DNA from 3 places in the Lactobacillus sp. M0390 genome. Region 2 is predicted to be linked to each of the others. Evidence: predicted binding sites of a transcription regulator. Region 2 holds the regulator's gene; each other region holds the start of a gene.
What was found. The regulator HrcA, encoded in region 2, represses chaperone genes, less so after heat shock. The targets are predictions, from matches to a motif close to TTAGCACTCNNNNNNNNNGAGTGCTAA.

Region 1 (8,241 bases), on a different contig from region 2:
GCGAGTTTATCACCTTGACGCACTTTATGAAAATGCCTATAACGCTGTCGCAAATTCACGCAAAACGACTAAGTCTGAACGTGGTTTAGAAAGAATCAACTCTTTTTATCGTTTCAAGCCTTGTCCACGCTGTCACGGCTATCGGATTGATCCAAGTCGCTGGAATCAGTTGGTGGCAGGGAAGAACATTATCGAGGCCGAACAACTTACGCTGGGTGAGTTAGCAGACTATTTAAAGAAAATTATGGCATGGCTTCCAGCAGACATGCATGATTTAGCTGAAAACTTAACTGGTGAACTGATGCATCAGGTTAAACCGTTACTAAAATTAGGTCTAGACTACTTAAGCTTAGATCGTCAAGCTAATAGCTTATCTACTGGTGAGTTGCAACGGATTCAGCTTGGTCGGACCTTGAGGACAGAGACGACAGGAGTGCTCTATGTTTTGGACGAGCCATCTGTCGGACTGCATCCAGATAATGTTGCTGGCTTAATTGAGGTCTTCCATGAGCTCGTCAACCAAGGTAATTCGCTTGTTGTTGTTGACCATGAAACTTCTATTATTGAGGCAGCTGATTGGATAATTGAAATTGGTCCTGGTTCGGGTTCAGAAGGTGGTCAAATAATTGCGCAAGGAACCCCGAAAGAAATTGAGCAAACTAATACTTCATTAATAGGGCAATATTTAACTGGGGATGCACCGTTATATGTAAGAAAAAGTGCTAAACCTGATGATCTTTTTAAAGATGGCACGATTGCTTTAACTGTTAATAAGCGCTTCAACTTGAAAGATGTCCATGCTGAGATACCAGTTGGACGCCTTACTTCTGTTACAGGTTTTTCCGGTGCTGGAAAAACGACTTTGATTCTAGACTCACTTTTACCAGCTCTAAAGGCTGAAAAAGAAGGCAGTGCTAAACCTGAGTGGGTGACTAGTCTTACAAGCAATGGCATCAAAAATGTAATCAGCGTTGACTCGTCACCTGTTGGTAAAAACCAACGTTCCACGGTAGCAACATACACAGACATTATGGATAACTTACGTAAGTTATTTGCACAGCAACCACTAGCTAAAGAATTGAAATATCGTGCCTCCCATTTTTCTTATAATAATAAAGAAGGAGCATGTCCGGCATGTGGTGGAACTGGGGTAATTTCACTTGATATTCAGTATTTACCGGACATGGTGGAAACATGTTCTGTATGTGGCGGCCACCGTTTTAATCAAGATGTTTTAAGGGTTAAATGGCATGATTTAAGTATTGCGGACGTGCTGGATTATTCAGTTGATGATGCATTGAAGGAAAATCTTTTTGGGGATGAACCCAAAATTGCTAAGACGATTGAAACTCTGCATGATATGGGGTTAGGTTACCTTCACTTAGGAGAATCAACGCCAGCATTATCAGGTGGAGAAGCACAACGATTGAAATTAACCAGCCATATTCACCGCCAACAAAAGGGCAGCCTCTTTGTTTTTGATGAGCCAACCGTGGGTTTGCATCCAAGCGACGTTAGAACGTTGCTGCAGGTTTTTCAAAAATTGTTAGACCAGCATGCAACAATCATTACAATTACACATGACCTCGATATTATGGCCAATAGTGATTATATGATTGACATGGGTCCGCGTGGCGGATTGAACGGTGGAAAAATAATTGCCTGTGGGACACCTGTGGATATTTCACACCAAAAAGATAGTTTAACGGCAAAATATTTGCGTGAGCACATAAATTTATATCAAAAATAAACCAAAGTCTAGGCCTTGTAGTAGTCGTAAACGCGATTACTGCAAGGTTTTTTGCTACAAAAGAAATTTCACAAATAAAATGTGGAAAAGTTTTGCAAAAAGGTTGCATTCTGTGGATAACCTGTTAGAATATTATATGTAAGCAATTAGCAGTCGAACACATCGAGTGCTAATTACAGATTTTATCCTATAAAGGGGTGCATATTTATGGCATATTTTGACAACGAATTTGATAATTTATTTAACGAACTTAACAACTCTTTCTTTAACGATGATAATAATGGCTCTATCCCAGTTCACTATTCAAGCATGAACATTTCTCCACAAGGAATTAATCAGAGCGAACAAATGCCTGGTCAACCAAAAAAGGAGAAACCAATTGGTGTTGACCTAGTTGAACAAGCTAAAAACAATAAATACGATCCGGTAATCGGTCGTGATGAGCAAATCCAAGAAGTAATAGAAATTTTGAGTAGACGTAAGAAGAACAATCCTGTTTTAGTAGGTCCTGCCGGAGTTGGTAAAACTGCAATTGTTGAAGGCCTAGCTCAAAAGATTGCACAAGGTGATGTTCCTGATAAGATGAAGGACAAGCATATTATTGCAATTAATATTAATGACATGGTTGCAGGCTCAAGTCTACGTGGTAGTTTTGAAGAGCGCCTGAAGAAAGTCATTGATGAAGCAAAGAAGAACCCTAACATCATCTTGTTCATTGATGAAATTCATAACATTGTTGGTGCAGGTTCAACAGATTCTGAAAACAATAGTGATGATGCCGCAAACATTTTGAAACCTGCTTTGGCAAGTGGCGACTTAAACTTAATCGGTGCAACTACAACAGGGGAATACCGTAGAATTGAAAATGATGCTGCTCTAGCACGTCGTTTCCAACCAGTCCAAGTTCCAGAACCTTCAACTGATGTAACTGTTAAAATTCTGGAAGGGTTAAAGAAAAAATACGAAGACTATCACCACGTTAAATACAGTGACAGTGCTTTGCGTTTAGCAGTTGAATTGTCACAACGGTATATTCAGGGACGCTATTTACCTGATAAAGCAATCGATTTAATGGATGAAGCTGGTGCTAAAAAAGGTCTCGACAGCGTTCCAAGTGATGAAGCCACTCTGAAAAAGAGAATTAGCAGCCTTGAAAGAGAAAAAGCAGAAGCAGCTAAAAATGAAGACTATGCAAAGGCAAGCGACTTGAAGAAGAGAATTGAAAAACTTCAAGAACAGGCCGAGCATATTGATGAAACTGCAACACCAAAGGTAACTGATCAAGATATTTACGCTTTAATTGAAGCTAAGACCAAGATTCCAATGAGCGAATTGCATGCTAACGAAAGTCAAAAGAATCTCAACTTGGCTGAAAAATTGAAGAAAGCTGTTATTGATCAGGACAACGCTGTTGATGTTATTACTGATGCAATTGCTCGTAAGCAAGTCTTCAAAGATAACAATCGTCCTACTGGTTCATTCTTATTAACTGGACCAACTGGAGTGGGCAAGACAGAATTGGCTAAGCAACTTGCTATTCAATTATTTGGTGGCGAAGATCACCTAATTCGGCTTGATATGTCAGAATATCAAGATCAAATGGCAGTTAACAAGTTAATTGGTTCTGCACCTGGCTACGTTGGTTATGGTGAAGGCGGCCAATTGACTGAAAAAGTTCGCCACCAACCATACAGCTTAATTCTGTTCGATGAAATAGAGAAAGCTAACCCCCAAGTCTTCAACGCATTATTGCAGATTATGGATGATGGACGTCTGACAGATGCTCAAGGCAGAACTGTTTCCTTCAAGGACACAATTCTAATTATGACCTCAAACGCTGGTTACTCTGACAACTTGTTAAAAGATGGTAAAGTGGATCACGATAAGATGATTAAGGCTTTAGAAGCATACTTCAGACCAGAATTTTTGAACAGATTAGACGCAATTGTGCCATTTAATTCATTGACTGAAACTGACATGACTAAGATCATCGACATTTACCTAAAGAAGATGTCACATGTCTTGGCAAAGAAAGATGTTAAAGTTGAAGTTTCTGATGATGCTAAAGCTTACTTCGCTGAAAAAGGTTATGACAAGAAATTTGGTGCACGTCCTCTTCGTCGAGTAGTTGAACAAGACATGGAGACGCCAATCGCTAAATTATTGCTAAAAGAGCCAGATACTAAAGAAGTTAAATTTACTGCTGATGATAAGCATGTTTATCTCAATGGTGAAGTAATTTTAGATATTGAGCCAAAAGCTGATTCAAATGATGAGCAAACTGAAGCTGAAGAAACAAAAGAATAATTGTTGCTTAAAAGTCATTCCGAAAGGAATGGCTTTTTTGCTTTATAAACTTTTTACGAGTAAATAAGGTGGTGTTTCACGTGTGACATTTTTGACGGAGAGACTCTTAGAATTAATCTTTGGAAAGCTGTTGACAGTAGTAAAATTATGGTTTACATTAGTTAACAATTAAATAATAATTAAAAGTTAAAAAGAGATTTTTAACTGATGTTTTTAAGGAAAAAGTAGGAGCATTGCTATGAAACAAAAAGTAGAAGACCTTGACTGGAAAAATTTAGGCTTTGTTTATCGCGATTTACCATATCGTTATGAGGCTAAATATAGAGACGGCGAGTGGCAAGAGGGAAAATTGATTGAAGATTCTACTCTTGTTCTTTCCGAAGGTGCAGAAATTTTGCACTACGGTCAAGAAATTTTTGAAGGATTGAAGGCTTATCGTAGAGAAGACGGTAAGATTAACTTGTTTCGTCCCGATGAAAATGCGCATCGATTTGCGTTATCTGCTGAGCGTTTGGCAATGCCACCATTTCCAGAAGATCGCTTTGTTGAAGCTGTTAAGCAAGTAGTTTTGGCAAACAAGGAGTATGTGCCACCTTATGATAGTGGTGCAACGCTTTATTTACGTCCATTTATGATTGGGACATCCAATGTTTTGGGTGTCCAGGCGGCCAATGAATATACCTTCCGCATTTTTGCTGTTCCGGTTGGCGCTTATATTAAGGGGCTTAACCCAGCAGATTATATTGTTAGTGAATATGACCGTGCTGCCTATGCTGGTACGGGTCAAGCAAAGACCTCTGGTAACTATGCCAGCAGTTTGCTGCCATCAGTTGAAGCTCATAAAAATGGCTTTGCGGATTGTTTATACCTTGACCCACGAGAGCACAAATATGTTGATGAATTTGGTGGCGCTAATTTTTACGGTATTACCCAAGAAGGTCAATTTGTTACACCAAAATCTAAATCAATCTTGATCTCAATTACCAAGAGGTCACTGCTGGAACTAGCTAAAAAGCAGGGCTTAAATCCAGTGGAAAGACAAATCACTTTAGAAGAAGCCTTTAACATGAAAGAAGCTGGAGCTATGGGCACTGCGGCAGTTATTTCACCAGTGGGTTCGATCACTTATGAAGGTAAAAAACATGTCATTTACAGTGAAACAGAAACAGGTCCAGTGACAACTAAACTCTATAATGAGCTAGTTGATATTCAATATGGAAAGCAAGAAGGTCCAGAGGGCTGGGTCCAAACAATTGATTAATTAAAATAGAAAAGGTGCCGAGATATCAAATCTCGGCACCTTTTTAATTGGCAATGTTCTTTAGAACCTGTTCTAACATTTTTGGAAAACTCTTATCAGCAGGTAGTGATTTATCCGCAAACCAACCAGTTCCAACATTTACAATATCACCGATAGTTAAATCACGAAGATAGCGACTAGCAAGCAACTGCTGTTTTGGATCTGAGTATTCAGTAGCCAATAGTTGATTTATCAAAGAGCGTAGCTGCTCAAAGGCTGCAGTTACTTCGGGATAAGCATTAGTCCGAGGCATTTTTAGAACTAGCTGAGTTAGTTTGAAATGCTTGAGTGCAAGTGTGCGGAACTCTGTAGCCAAAGCGATAATGCCCTTGATTCCTGTTTGCCCAAAGATTTTTTGTTGAAGTTGCTGACTTACTTGGTTGATAGCCCAAGCAACGACACAATAGCTTAATTCTTGTTGATTAGAGAAATAACTATAAAGTGCTTGTGAGCGTGTACCTAATTGTTGGGCAACTAGCGAAAAACTTAGTTCACTACCTGATTCGATTAAAGAAACGCTAGTTTCAATGATTTTTTGTTTGGATAAAATTTGACGTGGCATTATTAACCTCGAAAAGACTTGACTGTTACAATATGTAAACTATAATTACATATTGTAAATATAGTTTAGTGTTTAATATTTAAGAAGGCAAATATAATGAAAATTTTTCTATTATTGCTAATCGGTTTGGTGATAGGCACACTTGTTATCCTGTTTGGTGGCGGTGGTGCTGCAATTTATTTAGGAATATTAACAGGTTTATTTAGCTTAAAGGCTGCAAGTGCTTCGGCAACTTCATTAATGACCGCTTTACCTTCATTAATTATTGGCGCATGGAGCTATTATCGTCAAGGAAAAATTAATACTAAAATTGGTAATCAAATGTTATTGGCAGCAATTCCTGCCGTAATAGTTGGTGCACTCTTATCAAAATATATTCCTGCTAATTTGTACAAATGGTTGATAGGTGTGGTCTTAATTTTACTTGGCATCAACATGCTCATCCAAAAGAAAAATAAGACTTCGGATTCAATGCATAAGCAAGGCCATGCCAGATTGCAGGCAAGTTTATTCGGGATTTTTGGTGGACTAATGGTCGGTGTTGCAGGAATGAGCGGAGGAGCTGTAATTATTGCTGGACTGTTTTTGCTTGGCTTAAAGGACTTTCAGGCAACAGCTACTTCAACCTATGTTTTAGTGTTTATGACCGCTACAGGTGCACTGTTTCACATTGCAGGAGGCCAAGTAGATTGGGCAACAGGACTACCGTTAATGATTGGTGCATTAGTAGGAGCAATTATTGCCCCCAAATTGGCGCAACTACTGGCAAAAACAAAGATCACAAAGTATATGAAGCCAACTACTGGGGTGTTATTAATACTGCTAGGTACTAAGTCTTTACTATAAAAAAATCTGGGAAGCGCTTTCCAAAATAGTACAGATGTGCTACTATAAATTTACATTCAAGTTGGATCGTAACAGTTTAGAAACTGGCGAAACCGAAAAAGTATGCATAATTGTATGCTTTTTCGGTTTTTTTGTGCAATAAGGAGAGTAGAAATGGGACAAAGGCAGTATTCTGAAGAATTAATAACTGAACTACAGAAAAATGCAAGAGTAGAAGTTATCAACGGAGTAGAAGAATTAGTTAAACCGGTACCAGGTCAAAAGGGAGAAACAAGGTTAGATATCGTTGACCCACATGTCAAAACAATTATTCAGAAAAAAATGAGTGAAGGAATAGGTTCTAAACCATTTTCATTAAATTTTGATCGAAACCGACCTGAAAATATTACTTATGATTTAACAACAAGTGAAGTGAGCGAAGAAGAGCAACTAGTAGAAGTTGATCATGACCATTACGTCGATACTTTTGTCTTTAAAGCTGAGCATGCTAATAAAGCTAACCCTATTTTGGTTTATTTCCATGGAGGAGCTTTTATGACAGGCAAAATTGAAGAATTCGGTAAGCAAATGAAGTATATTGCTGAACAGGCACAAGCTACCGTTATTTTTCCGCAGTATCGATTGGCACCGGAAAATCCCTATCCAGCAGCAATTAATGATGCTATGGGGATTATTAAGTGGGCAAGTGAAAATCACGAACTACTTGGATCAAATAGTGAAAAATTAGTTTTGGCTGGTGACAGTGCGGGAAGTGGCCTAATCAATTCATGCATTGTTTTAATGAAAGATACCTCAATTATCGCTAGAGCAGTGGAATTATATCCTGCTATTGATAATGATATGAAACCTTATTATGATTGGAGTAAATTTGACGTTTGTCCTGAGGATGAACAGTATGCAAAAAATAGGGTTTGTCGAATGCTTAATTCTATTGATAATTTTGAAAAAAATTATTTACACTACAAGATAGATCCAAGGGACGAAGTAGTAGATTTCTTTAATGTTAGAGACTGGAGCAAAATACCACCAATAACTTTTATTTTAAATCAATATGATTTGATTACATTGGTGGCAGAAGAATTTATAAAAAAGGCACTAGAGCACGACGTACAGTTGAATGTTATTAAATATTTAGGGTGTGACCATGGAAGTCTCAACTTTTTTGGTTCGGAACCGCAGGCAGAAGACATGTGTATCGAGATTGCTAATATTATCAAAAAAAGCGCTTGCATGATTAATGTATAGCTGATAATATAATAAGCGAAAAATATGAATAACGGATCGTAACAGTTTAGAAACTGGCGAAACCAAAATAAGGATTATTAGCACGGACTTTTGCAGTGTTAAGGATTATTATTTTGGTTTTTTGTTTTTTAGGAGGAAAAATAATGGCAATTGTAGGAGCAAGAATTGATAACAGGTTACTTCATGGTATTGTTGCAACTAGTTGGGCACCAGATTCAGGAGCTACAAGAG
Region 2 (8,241 bases):
TTCGATCAGCAATTGTTGATTTTCCGTGATCAATATGTGCCACAATAGAAAAATTGCGAATGTGTTCTTGATAATCTTGTAATTTTTTAATATCCATAAATTGCACCCTTTACTCTATCTTTCCTATTATAGCAAATTCGCTAAAAGGGATAAAACTTTTAATTGCCATCTCAGCTAATCTTTTAATCCCGCTTAAACAAAAAAGCAACAAGTTATTAAACTCATTGCTTTGATAGTTTATTGTAATTTATCTTTTAAGCGTTCAAAGAAACCCTTCTCCTGTGGGGTAATTGATCCTCCACCGGCTTTGACAAATTCAACCAGTGCTTCTCTTTGCTTTTCATTAATTGACTTAGGAATCTGAACCTGAACCGTGGTTACTTGGTCACCATTACCGTTGCCACGTAAGTATGGTACACCTTCACCATGTAAAGTGAACTTCTTATTTGGCTGAGTACCAGCTGGAATCTTCAACTTCTTTTCACCATGAACGGTTTTAACATTGATTTCATCACCCAAAGTAGCTTGTGCAAATGAAATCGGTACTGTTGTATAAATTGTGTTACCACTACGTTCAAATTCTTTTGAAGGCTTAATTCGATAACTGATGTATAGGTCCCCGTAAGGTCCACCATTTTTACCAGCTTCACCTTGACCTTCATAGCGCAATTGTTGGCCATTATCAATACCTGCAGGAATATTAACTTCAATCGTATTCTTGCCATCAACAACACCATTACCATGACATGTCTGACATGGATGCTCAATAATTACACCACGGCCATGACACTTGTCACATGTCGTTTGTCTTCGTACAACACCAACTAAAGACTGTTGCGTAATGGTCATATAACCAGTTCCTTGACACTTGTCACATGTTGTTGGATGTGTTCCTTTTTCAGCGCCACTACCCTGACAAGTTGAACAGGTTTCGCTACGAGTATATGAAACCTGAGTCTTCTTACCAGTAATTGCATCCATAAAATCAATGGTTAAAGTATAATCTAAATCTTCGCCCCTAGTAGGTGCAGTTGGATCAACATGTTGCTGACGCGCACCATTACCAAAGATATCACCGAAAATATCGCTAAAGTCACCAAAACCACTGAAGTCACCATAGCCCTGACCTGCTCCACCGCCAAAGCCACCTTGACCATTTACACCAGCAGAACCAAATTGGTCATACTGTGCACGCTTTTGTTGGTCATGAAGAACTTCATAAGCTTCATTAATTTTCTTATACTTTTCTTCAGCACCTGGCTCATGGTTTATATCAGGGTGATACTTTTTAGCTAATTTACGGTAAGCAGAGTTGATTTCTTTATCACTGGCATCACGACTAACACCTAGCACGTCATAATAATCTTCTTGTGCCATCTAAAAGCTCCTTACTTTACAAAAGAAAAGAACTACTATTGCGGCAGTTCTTTTCTAATTTATTTAATTATAAACCCTTTACTTGTCTGGGTCTACTTTATGAAATTCACCTTCGTCAGCAGAACCACCTGTTGAATTGCCATCTTGTGAACCAGGGTTTTGAGGACCAGCTTGGCCTTCAGCACCTTGAGCACCACCATTAGCTTGGTAAAGCTTAACAGCCAAGTCTTGAGCAACCTTAGATAATTCATCCTTCTTGGTCTTCATTTCGTCCAAGTTGTTATCTTTTTGAGCCTTCTTTAAAGCTTCAAGAGCATCTTTGACTTTCTTAGTATCTTCTTCAGATACTTTATCCTTAACATCTTCCAAAGTCTTTTCAGTTGAGAAGATTAATTGGTCAACTTCGTTACGAAGATCAACTTCTTCTTTCTTCTTCTTGTCTTCTTCAGCATGCTCTTCAGCTTCTTTTTGCATCTTTTGAATTTCTTCATCAGACAAACCAGATGAACTCTTAATAGTAATCTTTTGTTCCTTACCAGTACCCATATCCTTAGCAGATACGTTAACGATACCGTTCTTGTCGATGTCGAAAGTAACTTGAATTTGAGGAACACCACGAGGAGCTGCAGGAATATCTGTTAATTCAAAACGACCTAAAGTCTTGTCATCTGCAGCCATTGGACGTTCACCTTGTAAAACATGAACATCTACGGCTGGTTGATTATCAGCAGCTGTTGAGAAGATTTGACTCTTTGAAGTTGGGATAGTTGTGTTCTTTTCGATCAACTTAGTGAAGACACCACCCATGGTTTCAATACCAAGTGAAAGTGGAGTAACATCAAGTAAAACAACATCCTTAACGTCACCTGAAATGACACCACCTTGAATTGCGGCACCGAGGGCAACAGCTTCATCAGGGTTAATTGAGTGATCAGGGTCTTTGCCAGCCCATCTCTTTACAGCTTCTTGAACAGCTGGAATACGAGTTGAACCACCATTTAAGATAACTTTGTCAATGTCATTTACAGTTAAATCTGCATCCTTTAAAGCATTATCAAATGGAATCTTTGTACGGTCAACCAAATCAGCAGTTAATTCATCAAATTTAGCACGAGTTAAATCTGTTTCAAGGTGAAGTGGACCTGATTCACCTGCTGAAATGAATGGAAGTGAGATATGAGTTGAAGATACACCAGATAAGTCCTTCTTAGCTTTTTCAGCAGCATCCTTTAGACGTTGCAAAGCCATCTTATCTTTAGAAAGATCAACACCATTTTCATCCTTGAAGTTTTGAACTAGCCAATCGATAATCTTGTTATCAAAGTCGTCACCACCAAGGTTAGTATCACCGTTTGTTGACAATACTTGGAAGACGCCATCACCTAATTGCAAAACTGAAACATCGAAAGTACCACCACCAAGGTCGTATACTAAAACTTTTTCATCTTCTGCATCTTTATCAAGCCCATAAGCAAGTGAAGAAGCAGTAGGTTCATTGATGATTCTCTTAACATCTAAACCAGCAATCTTACCAGCATCCTTAGTTGCTTGACGTTGTGCATCATTGAAGTATGCAGGAACTGTAATAACAGCTTCAGTAACCTTTTCACCTAAGTAGTCTTCAGAAAACTTCTTAATGTATTGCAAAATCATTGCTGAAATTTCTTGAGGAGTATAAGCTTTATCACCAATTTTAACTTTGTAGTCAGCTTCGCCCATGTGACGCTTGATTGATGAAATTGTGTTTGGGTTGGTGATTGCTTGTCTCTTAGCAACTTCACCAACTTGAATTTCACCATCTTTAAAAGCAACAACAGATGGAGTAGTACGATTACCTTCTGGGTTAGTAATAATCTTAGGTTCTTTTCCTTCAAGAACTGCAACTGCTGAGTTAGTAGTTCCCAAGTCAATACCGATAACTTTTGACATTAATAATCATCCTTTCAATTATTGAGCAACAACAACCATTGCTGGTCTTAATGTGCGATCTTTATATAAATATCCCTTTTGTAGAACCTGAACAACGTGATCTTTTTGATCATCAGATTCAGCTGCAACAGTCTGAACTGCTTGATGTAAGTTCGGATCAAACTGTGCTTTTTCAGCATCAATCTCGCTAATTCCATGATCCTTCATGGCTTTAACAAGCGCATCCAAAGTCATTTGAACACCCTTTTTAAGTTGACGCGAAGCCTCATCATCTACCTTAGTTTCCAATGCTCTTTCTAAATTATCCATCGCTGGTAAAATATCTTTAGCTAAGGATTGTGACTCATACTTAATCAATTGAGCACGTTCATTGTTGTAGCGATTTTGCATATTCTGCATTTCCGCTTGACTACGAAGGTACTTGTCTTCTAGTTCTTTTTGTTCTTCTTTTATTTTTGCTAATTCTGTTTCAAGCTTTTTTGAAGTCTCAGGTTTCTTACTTTTATCTGTAGTATTAGCCTTTGTATCAGACTTTTTTTCTTCAGCTTTAGTTTGATCTTTGTTTAGATCTTTTTCACTAGCATATTTTTCTTTACTCACGGCTAACCTCCTTTATTTGAATCTACCATAATACTCAAGTAGTTTCTTAGCAAGTTCATTTCTAAAATATTCCAAAAGACCAATTACTTGCGAATATGGCATATTGTTAGGACCAAGTAAAGCAATTACGCCTTTACCATGTGAACCAACACTATATTCCGCAGTGAGCAGACTATAGTCCTTAAGTAAATCACTTGGCAAATCTGAACCCAAACTAACACGAATTGGATACTTACCACTGTCTGAGTTCATACATTGATCAACCATATCCGAAATCAAATCATTGTGATCAATTAACTCATAAACGGAGCGTAAACTTGAAACATCATCCAAAGAAGTATTATTAAGTAAATTAATCTGACCATCAACATACATTTGCTCACTTGTAGCGTCTTTAATGACGTCTTCAACCAACTCAAGTAAATCACTTGCATGAGAATCAGCAAGTTTCTTACCCAAAGTTCGATTAAGCAAAGATGATGTAACTTCATTTAGCGTTTTGCCAATTAACTCATCGTTAATCATTCGGACTGCTTTTTCAATTTCATCACCACTGATGTTACGTGGCAAGTTATAAACTTGATTGTGAACATCACCATCACTAGTAACTAAAATTGCCATCACTTGTCTATTAACTAAGGAGACAATTCTAAAACCAGTTATTGTAATATCATTGTTTTCTGGCCCTTCTGCAAAGGCTGTGTAATTAGTCAAATCAGATAAAATCTTTGCTGCTTCTTGAACAATTTCATTAACCTGATGAAAAGGTTGATCAAGTTGACTAACAATTCTCTTGTAAACAGAGGATGGTATCTTAAGTGGCTCAAGCAAGTTGTCTAAATAGTACCGATAACCGTTCATTGACGGAATTCGTCCACTTGAAAGATGTGTTTTCTCAAGAAGACCTTTATCTTCAAGTGCAGCCATTTCATTTCGAATTGTCGCACTTGAGACTTTCATCGGTAACTGATTCATCACTGTTTTTGAGCCAACAGGATCATGCGTCTGAGTAAAATCATTAATAATTGTTTTTAAAATTAATTCTTGACGTTCGGTCAACATAAATATCGCCCTCACTTTTAGCACTCATACTTTTTTGGTGCTAACAATTATTATGATACTAGCTTTTAGCAGAATGTCAAGTTGAGTGCTAATTTTTTCGCAATTAATTTTAACTTGAATTACTGTTTAACTAAAATTAACTTTGCTGAGCAAAATAAGCCTTAATTTCGTTCTCGTCTGCTTCCATTTGTTTTTTCAAATCATCCAAATTGGCAAATTTTATCTCACCACGTGTATACTTGTACCATTTAATAGTCATTTTTTTGCCATAGGCCTCTTCATCAAAGCCAAATAAATTTGATTCAATTAAAACTTTTTTTCCATCGCCGATAGTTACATTGTATCCAACACTAGTCATTGAATCATACCAATGCCCATCAATCTTCGTTTTTGTGGCATAAACACCAATTTTTGGAATAACCTTATTATCTTGCCAAACCAAATTAGCAGTTGGAAAACCGAGCTTATGCCCGTTGCGCAAACCATGACCAATTTTTCCAGACATCATATATGGAAAGCCAAGAAGTTCATTAGCTAGTTCCATGTCACCATTAACAATGGCTTTTTTTATTTCAGTAGAACCAATTTTTTGTCCACCATATGACTGCTGTGGCACATTGACGATATCGAATCTGCCTTTAGCAAACTTAGGGAAATTTTCCATATTTGCTACGTCTTTTGGACCATACGTATAATCAAATCCAGCTACGACTGTATCTGTTTCAAGTTTTACAATAATTTCATCAATAAATTGTTGAGCACTTAACTTACAAAAAGCATCACTAAAGTGCATTACCAAAAGATAATCGACATTCAATTTTTCCATTTTGTATGCTTTTTCGTCTAAGCTATCGATATAGCTAACATCTGCTCCTTGATAAACTGACTTGGGATGACGGTCAAATGTCATCACTGCAAGAGGAAGCTTTTTCTCAGTTGCTTTTTCTCTAGCAGTTCTAATTAAATGTTGATGACCACGATGTACACCATCAAAAAAGCCCAAAGCAAGCACAATCTTAGTAGGGAAAATATTCTCCTTAATTGGATAAGTTAAATGGATAATTTGCACAATAAAGCCTTCATTTCATCTTACTGGTTTTGTAATAGCATTAAAAACGGATGATACATGTGGTCATCCTTTTCGTATATTGCTTTAATGCTACTATTGTACCTTAACGCAACTTTTTTTGCATTCGTTTTCAAAACTATTGCATTACCATTTTTCACCTTAAGCCATTGCTGATCATTCAAGTTGATACTTTCATAATCCTTGAAAAAGGCATCAATTGGTTGAATAAAATCGGCAATCTTTTCTGGTGCATTAATTACTTCATCCAATTTAACTGCTTGGCTCAAATCAAAACCTGAGCTAGCAGTTCTTCTCAATGATTCCATAACTGCAGGAACATTCAATTCAGTTTTAAGATCGTTGACCAAAGATCTCACGTAAGTGCCCTTACTACATTCAATCTGAAAATCAAAAGTTTCTTCACCTTTTCCCTTATCAAAGGTTGGATCATTTTTAATATCATATTGATAAACTTGTACCTGCCGCTTTGGCCGCTCTACTTCAATACCAGCACGAGCGTATTCATATAAATGCTTCCCATTAACGCGGACAGCAGAATAAATTGGCGGAACCTGTTCAATTTCTCCCACAAAACTTTGCATTGCTTGTTGGATGGTTTCCTTTGAAATTGGAGCTGTGATCCTTTCACTTTCCAAAACTGTCCCACTCACATCATAACTATCAGTTGCATAACCAATAATTCCTGTGCCCTCATACTTTTTATTCTGTGTGTGCATTAATTCAATCAGCTTAGTAGCTTGACCAATTGCAATTGGCAATACACCGGTCACATCTGGATCTAGAGTGCCAGCATGACCAATTTTTCTGATATGTAATGCTTTTCGCAAATGATAGACAACATCAGCACTTGTCATGCCTTTATCTTTATCAATTACTAAAATTCCGTTTATCATATTTTCCTATTCCATAAAAAAAGCGCTCGCAAGCGCTTCTTAATTAATTATTGCGATCCTCATCTTGCTTCTTTACTTCAGCAATTAAACGGTCAATTTTACTACCATATTTAACTGAATTATCGCGTTTAAAAATCAGCTCAGGGACTTTATAGACTGTCAGCACTTGTCCTAACAAGTGTCTCATCATCCCTTTTGCTTTTTCTAAACCAGCTGCAGCTTCCTCTTCCTTTTTAACACTTTCAGAGAGAATACTGTAATAAATAGTTGCATATGATAAATCATTAGTACATTCAACTGCTGTAATTGTAACATCACTTACACGCGGATCACGAATATTTTTCCGCAAAATTTTAGTTAATTCACGGAGGATTTCTCCTTCAACACGACCTACTCTGTGTTTCATGTTTTCCTCCTAGTTAAACTAGTTGTTAGGCTTTACCTCTTGTTGCTCAACGGCTTCAAGTTCATCGCCTACTTTAATATCATTGTAGCCTTCTATGGTTAAACCACAATCAAATCCTTGCTTAACAATTTTGGCATCATCTTTAAAGCGTTTCAGAGAAGCTACTTTACCTGAGTAAATAACCACACCATCACGTATTAAGTTGACATCAGCATCACGAGAAACGTAACCTGAATCAACAAATGCACCGGCAATTGTACCAACCTTTGAAACCTTCCAAGTTTCACGAACAGTTAGATTACCAACAACCTTGTCTTCGTATGTTGGTTCAAGCATACCCTGCATAGCGGCCTTAACATCATCAATTGCTTTATAGATAATACTGTACAAACGAATATCAACACCATCAGCTTCGGCCTGTGATTTGGCAGTTGCCGTTGGACGAACATTGAACCCAATGATAAATGCGTTAGAAGCTCCAGCAAGTGTAACGTCTGATTCATTAACAGCACCTACACCTGCGTGAATGATATTGACGCGCACGCCTTCAACTTCAATCTTTTCAAGTGATTGTTGTAATGCTTCTGCTGAACCTTGAACATCGGCCTTCAAAACGACGTCAACTTCCTTCATGTTCTCTTTCTTCATTGTATCAAACAAGTTGTCAAGAGTAACATGTTGAACGTTTTCACGTGATTGTTGCAATGCCTGTTGTGCTCTCTGTTCACCAACACTACGAGCAGTCTTTTCATCTTCAAAGACAACCAGCTTATCAGCTGATTCAGGAACATCGTTCAATCCAGTGATTTCAACTGGCATTGATGGCGTTGCTTTTTCTACTTGACGACCACGATCATTTGTCATTACACGGACACGACCAAAGC
Region 3 (8,241 bases), 440 kb from region 2:
CCGTAGTGTAGCAATTGCAAGGCAGCTTGCACATGATTTGTCACAAGACTATCCAGTTGATATAACTCATCGCGAAATTAGCAGGTATACCAGAAAAAGGTGAAAATATGACATATAGCGATTCCAAAGTGATTAGGGTAACGAGAAGTAGAAGACCCAAAATTGTTGTAATTGGTGGCGGAACGGGTCTTCCAGTTGTTTTGAGCGCGTTAAAAGAACAAGATGCGCAAATCACAGCAATTGTGACAGTTTCAGATGATGGCGGCTCTTCTGGAACAATTCGTAACTTCATTAATGTTGTTCCACCAGGTGATATTCGTAACGTATTAGTTTCTCTAAGTGACATACCACAAGAACAAAAAGATGTTTTTCAATACCGCTTTGATTCATCGGACTCGTTTTTCTCAGGCCATGCGATAGGTAATTTGATTATTGCCGCTTTAAATGAAATGCATGGTAATATTTTTGATGCTGTTCAATCATTGTCAAAAATGATGCGCGTAGATGGGCATGTTTTCCCAGCTTCAAACGAACCTTTAACATTGAATGCGGAATTTATTGACGGAACAATCCAAGCGGGAGAAAAGGAAATAACTAACAAGGACAAGCGAATCAAGCGTGTTTGGGTAACAGATACGAATTCTAATAAAGAACCGGAGGCTGTTTCACCTGTTCTGGACGCAATAATGCAAGCTGATGCAGTTGTTTTGGGTCCAGGAAGCTTATTCACTTCAATTCTTCCTAATTTGATGATACCTAACCTCGGTGAAGCTGTTAGAAAAACAAAAGCCGAAGTTATTTATATTTGTAATATCATGACCCAACTTGGCGAGACCGATCACTTTTCCGACTGTGATCATGTTGATGTTATCAATAAGCATCTTGGTGGTCATTATGTAAACACAACTTTGGTTAATGGTGCAAAAATTGACATGTCAAAATTTAATCCTAAGGATTATGATGCCTACATTGAACCCGTTAAAAATGACTATGATGGCTTGCGAAAGCAAGGGTGCCGGGTAATCACAGATGACTTTATTGACCAACGAAGCGGCCTTGTTTTCCATGATGGTGAAAAAGTGGCAAACGAGATTATTAATCGTGCATTTACGGCAATGTCGACCAGAAAGACTACGGAATAACCAATGGCAAGTTATGCAAGTGAAGTAAAGAAGGAACTTACCTCCTTACCAATTCATCCTGAGCACGCAAAGGCTGAATTAGCTGCTTTTTTGCGGATGAACGGTGTTTTAAACTATCATGATCGTATGTTTAGTCTTGATATCACAACTGAAAATCCAGCAATTGCTCGACGAATTTTTTCCTTAATAAAAACAGCGTATCGTGTAGAACCGTTATTAATCGTTTCGCGTAAAATGAAATTGAAGAAGAATAACCAATATCTGGTACGTCTGCAAAATCATGTCAAAGGAATTTTGACTAATTTGGAAATCTTAGCACCAGATTCAGGTTTAATCACGCGAATACCTAAAAGAATAATTGATTCGCGCGAGGGCGCAATGTCGTATTTGCGTGGTGCGTTCTTAGCAAGCGGTAGTGTAAATAATCCGGAAACAAGCAGGTATCACTTGGAAATATACTCTGCTTATGAAGACCACAACAATGATTTGTTAGAACTAATGAATCATTACTTTAATCTTAATGCCAAAACAATTAGTAGAAGGCGGGGTTATATAGTCTATCTCAAGGAAGCAGAGAAAATTGGCGATTTTCTTCATGTTGTCGGTGCAGTCAACGCAATGCTATCCTTTGAAGACTTAAGGATTATGCGTGATATGCGCAATTCGGTTAATCGCTTAGTTAATTGTGACACGGCAAATTTGAAAAAGACTGCTAATGCTGCTGCTAAACAAGTTGAGGATATTGAATTAATAGAACGTAAAATCGGGCTTGAAAATATTCCAGAAAAGCTGCAGGGAATCGCAAGATTGCGGCTGACCAATCCGGAACTGTCATTAAAAGAGATTGCTCAGCAAGTTCCAGATGGACCTATTTCAAAATCAGGTGCAAATCACCGTTTTGCTAAACTACATGAAATGGCACAGAAATTAGAAGAATAAAAAAGATCTCCGAGCTATTTAGCTTGGAGATCTTTTTAGTTTAATTAGTATCTAACTACTTCTTTTGGTTGACCATAATTTCATCAATTAAGCCATAATCCTTTGCTTCTTCAGCAGTTAGGTAGTTATCACGTTCAGTATCTTTCTGAATCTTTTCAAGTGGTTGACCAGTAGTTTCGTGAAGAATCTTATTGATCTTTTCACGGCTCTTTAAAATTTCATTAGCCGCAATTTGAATATCAGTTTGTTGACCTTGAGCACCACCTAAAGGTTGGTGAATCAAAACAGTAGAGTTAGGTAAAGCAAAGCGTTTACCCTTTGCACCACTGGTTAATAGAATGGAAGCCATTGAAGCAGCCATTCCGATTGCAATAGTTGATACATCTGACTTAATGAAGTTCATCGTATCCATAATTGCTAAACCGGAAGTGATTACACCACCGGGTGAGTTGATATAAAGGGAGATGTCCTTAGTGTTGTCTTGAGCATCAAGGAATAATAACTGGGCAATAATTGTATTTGCCATGTCATCATTAATTTCTCCACTGAGCATGATAATTCGATCTTTTAGCAAACGAGAATATATGTCATAAGCCCGTTCGCCACGAGCAGTTTGTTCAATAACTGTAGGTACAAGCATCTTTTTACCTCCTAAAATTAAAGTCATTTTTGTTAGCACTCTAATAAGTACAGTGCTAATTAAATCACTTACATTAAATGCTGTCAATGAAAGTGTATTAATTTTGTATTCTAAGTTACAATGTTCTTATTATATAATACGAAAGTAAACTAAAATATTGGAGGAATAATTTTGAAGCTTTTTAAGAAAATTGCAATTCTTGTGACAACAATGCTTGCTGGCCTAGCATTGTCAACTGGTCTTGCAATTACATCGGTTGAGGCTGATTCTAATCAATCGCAGCAGCCAACGCAAGGAGAAACTAAAACCACTCCTAGCAAGAATAGTAATCAGGGAGAAAATACCGATGAGGAAAATGACAGTGGTGATCCCAATAGTCAACCTGATCCTGGTAATACCAACTCTGATACTCAGAATGATAAGCAGCCGCTAGTAAAAAAGAAAACACCTAAACAAGTAATAACAGGCTATGCAATGATGACTAAAGTTGCTGGTAACAAAAACTATAAGGTTTGGGCAAATGTAACAGACGGTAAAGTTAGCAAAAAAGTCGCTGACGGGATTAATTTTCAATATAGCCATATTCAATCAGACCAACTAATTGAAACTAAAAGTGCACGCTATTGGCGAATTTATGTTAATGGTCGAAAAGTTGGTTATGTAAATGAAAAATTCTTTGCTAGAAACCAAATTGCTGTTCCTAAGACTATTAGCCTGGTTAACAACGAATTTTATGAATTTTTCACACGGGATGCAATTTCATACGTAACTAATTACATGGGTACGGTTATTAGTAATGATGATGTAAAAGTTTCGCGTGAGACTATCTCTTGTGCTACTCCAAAAACTTATACAGTTAAATATACATATGGTGATGCGACAGCAAGCGTCAAAATAACTGTTAGAAAAAGCACTACTGAAGGAATTGCTGATCCTGATGTAACTAATTCGTTCCCTGCGCAGCCTGGTACAAATGAACACCAAGCATGGAAAACACATTATGGTTCTTCAGTTAATTACATTAGTCCTACAGAATACACACCAGAAACAGAATCACATACTCTAACAAGTGGTAATATGACTCTGAAGACAAGATTTTATCAACCAGTTCTTCTGAGCGTAAAGGATCCAACCGATGATAATATTAATCGTGTTGGCCATATTCCAGAAGGTGTAACTGTTTCAAACGGCTGGGCTTATACCAGTTTATTGAGTCACACTTATTTAAGCTCTGGTCACATTGTTGGTTATGATTTGAATAAGTTAACTAATCCATATAATGCTCAACATCTTTTAGACATGTCACAAAAAGACTTTAATAATTACGTTAAGCATATTAAAGTTAGTCCATATATCCCAATTGGTCACGGTCAAGCAATGGGTGCAAGTGACAAGTATATCTATGTGATTAACAATGATAATAAATTAAATGAAACTACTGACTCAGAAGAAATTGTTCAAATTCGTAAGAGTGATTTACAAATTAACAAGATTTGGACAATGAAAACTTGGGTAGGTGACCAAAATAGTCCGCGTTACTTCCATAACGGTGTAATCATGAACGACTATGAAATGTACACGGTATATCATGATACTAAGAATAATCGCTATGAATATTGGCAACTAACTCGTACTGGTGACAACTGGAATCCAAAATTAGTTGGTAAGACAGATGGCAATTTTGTTAACAACAATTCACCAGTTCAAGGTTTTGCTTATGATCCAGATCATAAGAATTTTTACTTAGCATTTAATGATTTAATCTTCAAAATTGGTCGCGATGGAACTTTAAAGGATCACTATTCATTTGATACTGGTCGTGAAATTGAAGGTATTTCAGTACATGATGGTAAACTTTACGTTAACTTAGCACAACGTGCAGAGTTATTAGTAAGCATGAACATTGATTAAAAAATAAGCAGTATTTAAAGTAAATAAAAAGAAGAGCTAATTAGCTCTTCTTTTTTTGATTCTTCTTTTGACATTCAGGACAAATACCAAAAATTTCTAGGTGACTTGCCGACGTAACATAGCCCGTTTGTTTTTCAGCTTCTGCACGCATACGATTTTCAACTGCTTCAAAGTCTGGATAATAGACGTCAGCTATGTTATCGCATTGTTTACAAATAATGTGGAAATGAGGCTCTACAAAGTAGTCATAATGAATGGAATCATCACTATTTTTGATTTCGATAACAATGCCTGCGTCAACTAATTTGTTTAGTGTGTTGTAGACTGTTGCTCGATATGCTGGCTCGTCGCCGCTAATTGCTTTAAAAATAGTAGCTGCAGTAGGATGATTATGATGTGTCCGCAGATATTTCAAGATTTTAAGCCGTGGCTTGGTGACTTTCAAATTATGCTCACGTAGTAAATCTTCTGTTTCTTTTAAGTAGTTTGGCACAGGTTTCATCTCCTTAGTTTATTAAGTATAGTTTAGCATTAAATGCACAAAAAAAGTCGCCTTTTATTAGGCGACTTAATTAATCTTTAATTAGTATTTACTGTTCTTTAGCATCTTGATGGTGCTTAATCGTTGGTAAAATCATACCAAGTAAGAATAAAACAATTGGGGTAGCAATGTTCAAGCATAATGTAAATGGATCATCAGAGTACATTCCCATTAAGCAACATGCAACTGTAACAATTAATCCCCAAACACCAAGCGTATATGCAAGCCATTGATGCTTAGTCATTTCGTAGTTTTGGCCATTGTGGAACTTAGCTGCTTGCTTACGTAATGCAATGTAAGCAATGAATACCCATAAATAACGCATTGGCATCACGATAGAGTTTAATTTAACCAGTTGAGCCATGACTGCTTGAGCATTTGGCATGATAGCTTGTAAAACAATTAGACCACCAGATAAGCAAACAACCATCCAAATACCATTGATGTAGGCACCATGCTTGTTAACTTTCAATAGCTTCTTAGGGATATAATCTTTAGCTTCCTTACTACCTAATAGGATACGTAATGGAGCATCGATACTGATTACTAAAGCTGAGAATTGTCCAATAACGTTGCACCAAGCATAAATGTACATGAACAATCCACCAACACCGTAGTATTGGCCCAATTTAGCAAAGGCCATGTAAGGTCCGTTAGAGATGTATTCGTTTAAATTAGCGTTAACAACCTTAGGATCAAACATCATTGCCAAAGCAATTGTTCCTAAAATTGCGGAAATCATGACCATTCCAGCTAAACCTAACATTGATTTAGGGAAGTTACGAGAAGGATCTTTCAACTTATTTACATATGGTGAAATCTTTTCAGCTCCACCAACTGCGAATACTAAAATTGATAATGAAGTAAAGTACTTGAGGTTAAAGTCAGGTACAAAATTCTTCCAGTTCCAGCTGATATTATTAAAACCCGCGTGAGGATTGATCATAGGTGCTGCATACATCATGATAATGAATAAAATTGACATGATGAACATTGATGAACCAGCAATCGTTGACAAAGTCTTAATAACTGGCACACCACGACTAGCAACCCAGCAGAAGAATAAAAAGACAGCAAGAGTTGCTAATTGAGTCCAAGTAGTAGGTAAACTGTCATACCAAGTAGTATTGCCAAAAATACCCCATGACATACCTCTTAAGCCACCAGTACCTTTACTTGAGATATAAACGACATGAACAGCCCAGAAAGTCCAACCAGCATAGTATGCCCATTTTGGACCGATTGTAGCATTAATCCATGATGAGACCCCACCTTCGGAGTTTTGAAAGACAGAGCCGAGCTCACCAACCATTAATGCATAAGGGATGAAAAACAGAAGGAAAATAATAATCCAACTGAGAATAACTTTTGTTCCATCAAAATAAATGAACCCATTAACAACATTACCAAAGCTCCAAACAATAGAGAAAGCCATAGTTGCTAGGGTGGGCCACATCATTTTTTTGGAATTTTCTTGCAATGTTTCCATAACCTAGTTCTCCTTACAGAAAAAAATAATAACTTTGATATTGTAACGCAGAGGATTATAAAAATCTAATTTTTGTTAGAATCCTAAAAATACGCTATTGATTTAACTTTTTAAAAGTGTGAAACTATCTATATATGTTTTATTAGGAGGGTAAAGAATTTAATGAAGAAAAAGTTTATAAGTAAGTTGCTAGTTGCCTGCTCAATTATGGTAACTGGCTTATTTGTCGGGAGTAACACAACTGAAGTAAATGCCAAGAGCTACCACAAAGCTGTGACTAAAATTGCTGGCAATGGTAACTATGCTATTTACCATAAGGCAAGCAAAAAAGGTCCATCAGGTAAATTTACTTCAACTAAGTATTTTAAGCATGCTCAAATTCAATCAAAGCAATCGCTTGATACTAAAAAGGGTAAGTTTTGGAAAATTATTGTTGATGGACGTACAGTTGGCTGGGTCAGCCAAGACTTTTTTGCAAGAAACAAAATTGCAGTTGTTTCTAAAGTAAGCCTAGTACAAAATCCTAGTTTTTCATTTGATACAAGAGATGCAATTAACTATGCTACAAACAGTGAAGGGACAGCTGTTAACGCAAATAAAGTTAAAGTTTCAACGTCTAGTGTTAGTTCCGCTACCCCTGGCGCTACAACAGTTAATTACAGCTACGGCAATGCAAAGGCAAATACAGTAGTAACTGTTCGTGCTGACAAAAATGAAGGTATAACTAGAGCTTCTATTACGCCTAAAAATGGTCCTAAAGAAGTTTCTACTTGGAAGGGCAGTTCAAAATCTAGTTCAAGAAATTGGAATGCAGCTCATCACTTTACTTTCGAAACTAGACCGAATACTTTTAAATCAAATGGCTTAACTCTTAAAACTAAGTTTTTCCAACCTCGTTTTGTCAGTTTAGATTACAACAAGGCAGCTGATAAAATGGGACAAGTTGGAGTAATACCAGAAGGAATAACTGTACGCGGTTCCAACTTTACAGTTGCTGTCTTCAATTCAAGTAGTGATCAATACGGTCACTTGGTTTCATATGATTTAAACCATGTTAGCAAGTATGGCGCCCAGAATTTACCAGGCTTAAAATGGTCAACTTTCAAAAAATATGCATCACATATTAAAGTCAGTCCATACATTAAACTTGGACACGGACAAGCAATCGGCTCTTCAGCAAATTATATTTATGTAATTGCTAATGATAACAAGATGAAGAATTCCACTGCTTCTGAAGAAATTTATCAAATTCGTAAGTCAGATATGATGGTTAACCAAATTTGGAGCTTCAGAATTTGGAGTGGTTCATCACCAAGATACATTCACAATGCAACATTCCCTGATGATAACACGATGTATTGCTTATTCCATAATGGTGGCAACAACCGTTATGAATACTGGAAAGTAACACGGACTGGTGATTCTTGGGTACCAGAAGAAGTTGGTGCAACCAAGGGTAACTTTGTCAGCAACCATTCACCTGTTCAAGGATTTACTTATGATCCATCGCATGACCAATTCTACGTTGGCTTTAACGACTACATTTTCAAAGTGGCCAAAGACGGAACTTACAAGAAGA

Region 1: the regulator HrcA is predicted to act here: its motif matches at 1,897-1,923, upstream of H3R25_RS06040 (ATP-dependent Clp protease ATP-binding subunit).
Region 3: the regulator HrcA is predicted to act here: its motif matches at 2,754-2,780, upstream of clpP (ATP-dependent Clp endopeptidase proteolytic subunit ClpP).

What each region holds. Positions count from the first base shown of each region.
Region 1 covers NZ_JACFPH010000002.1:426,146-434,386, reverse strand. Annotated here, with positions in the region: partial or broken gene H3R25_RS06045 (ATP-binding cassette domain-containing protein) at 1-1,750, shown strand, start outside; gene H3R25_RS06040 (ATP-dependent Clp protease ATP-binding subunit) at 1,958-4,057, shown strand; gene H3R25_RS06035 (branched-chain amino acid aminotransferase) at 4,296-5,318, shown strand; gene H3R25_RS06030 (TetR/AcrR family transcriptional regulator) at 5,362-5,919, opposite strand; gene H3R25_RS06025 (sulfite exporter TauE/SafE family protein) at 6,016-6,765, shown strand; gene H3R25_RS06020 (alpha/beta hydrolase) at 6,919-8,010, shown strand; gene H3R25_RS06015 (PTS sugar transporter subunit IIB) at 8,154-8,241, shown strand, end outside.
Region 2 covers NZ_JACFPH010000001.1:640,588-648,828, forward strand. Annotated here, with positions in the region: gene lepA (translation elongation factor 4) at 1-97, opposite strand, end outside; gene dnaJ (molecular chaperone DnaJ) at 238-1,377, opposite strand; gene dnaK (molecular chaperone DnaK) at 1,456-3,306, opposite strand; gene grpE (nucleotide exchange factor GrpE) at 3,325-3,906, opposite strand; gene hrcA (heat-inducible transcriptional repressor HrcA) at 3,919-4,968, opposite strand; gene ribF (riboflavin biosynthesis protein RibF) at 5,105-6,037, opposite strand; gene truB (tRNA pseudouridine(55) synthase TruB) at 6,058-6,951, opposite strand; gene H3R25_RS03105 (ribosome-binding factor A) at 6,995-7,357, opposite strand; gene infB (translation initiation factor IF-2) at 7,376-8,241, opposite strand, start outside.
Region 3 covers NZ_JACFPH010000001.1:196,501-204,741, forward strand. Annotated here, with positions in the region: gene rapZ (RNase adapter RapZ) at 1-103, shown strand, start outside; gene yvcK (gluconeogenesis factor YvcK family protein) at 108-1,142, shown strand; gene whiA (DNA-binding protein WhiA) at 1,146-2,081, shown strand; gene clpP (ATP-dependent Clp endopeptidase proteolytic subunit ClpP) at 2,137-2,721, opposite strand; gene H3R25_RS00930 (SH3-like domain-containing protein) at 2,893-4,632, shown strand; gene H3R25_RS00935 (Fur family transcriptional regulator) at 4,673-5,125, opposite strand; gene H3R25_RS00940 (APC family permease) at 5,223-6,662, opposite strand; gene H3R25_RS00945 (SH3-like domain-containing protein) at 6,825-8,241, shown strand, end outside.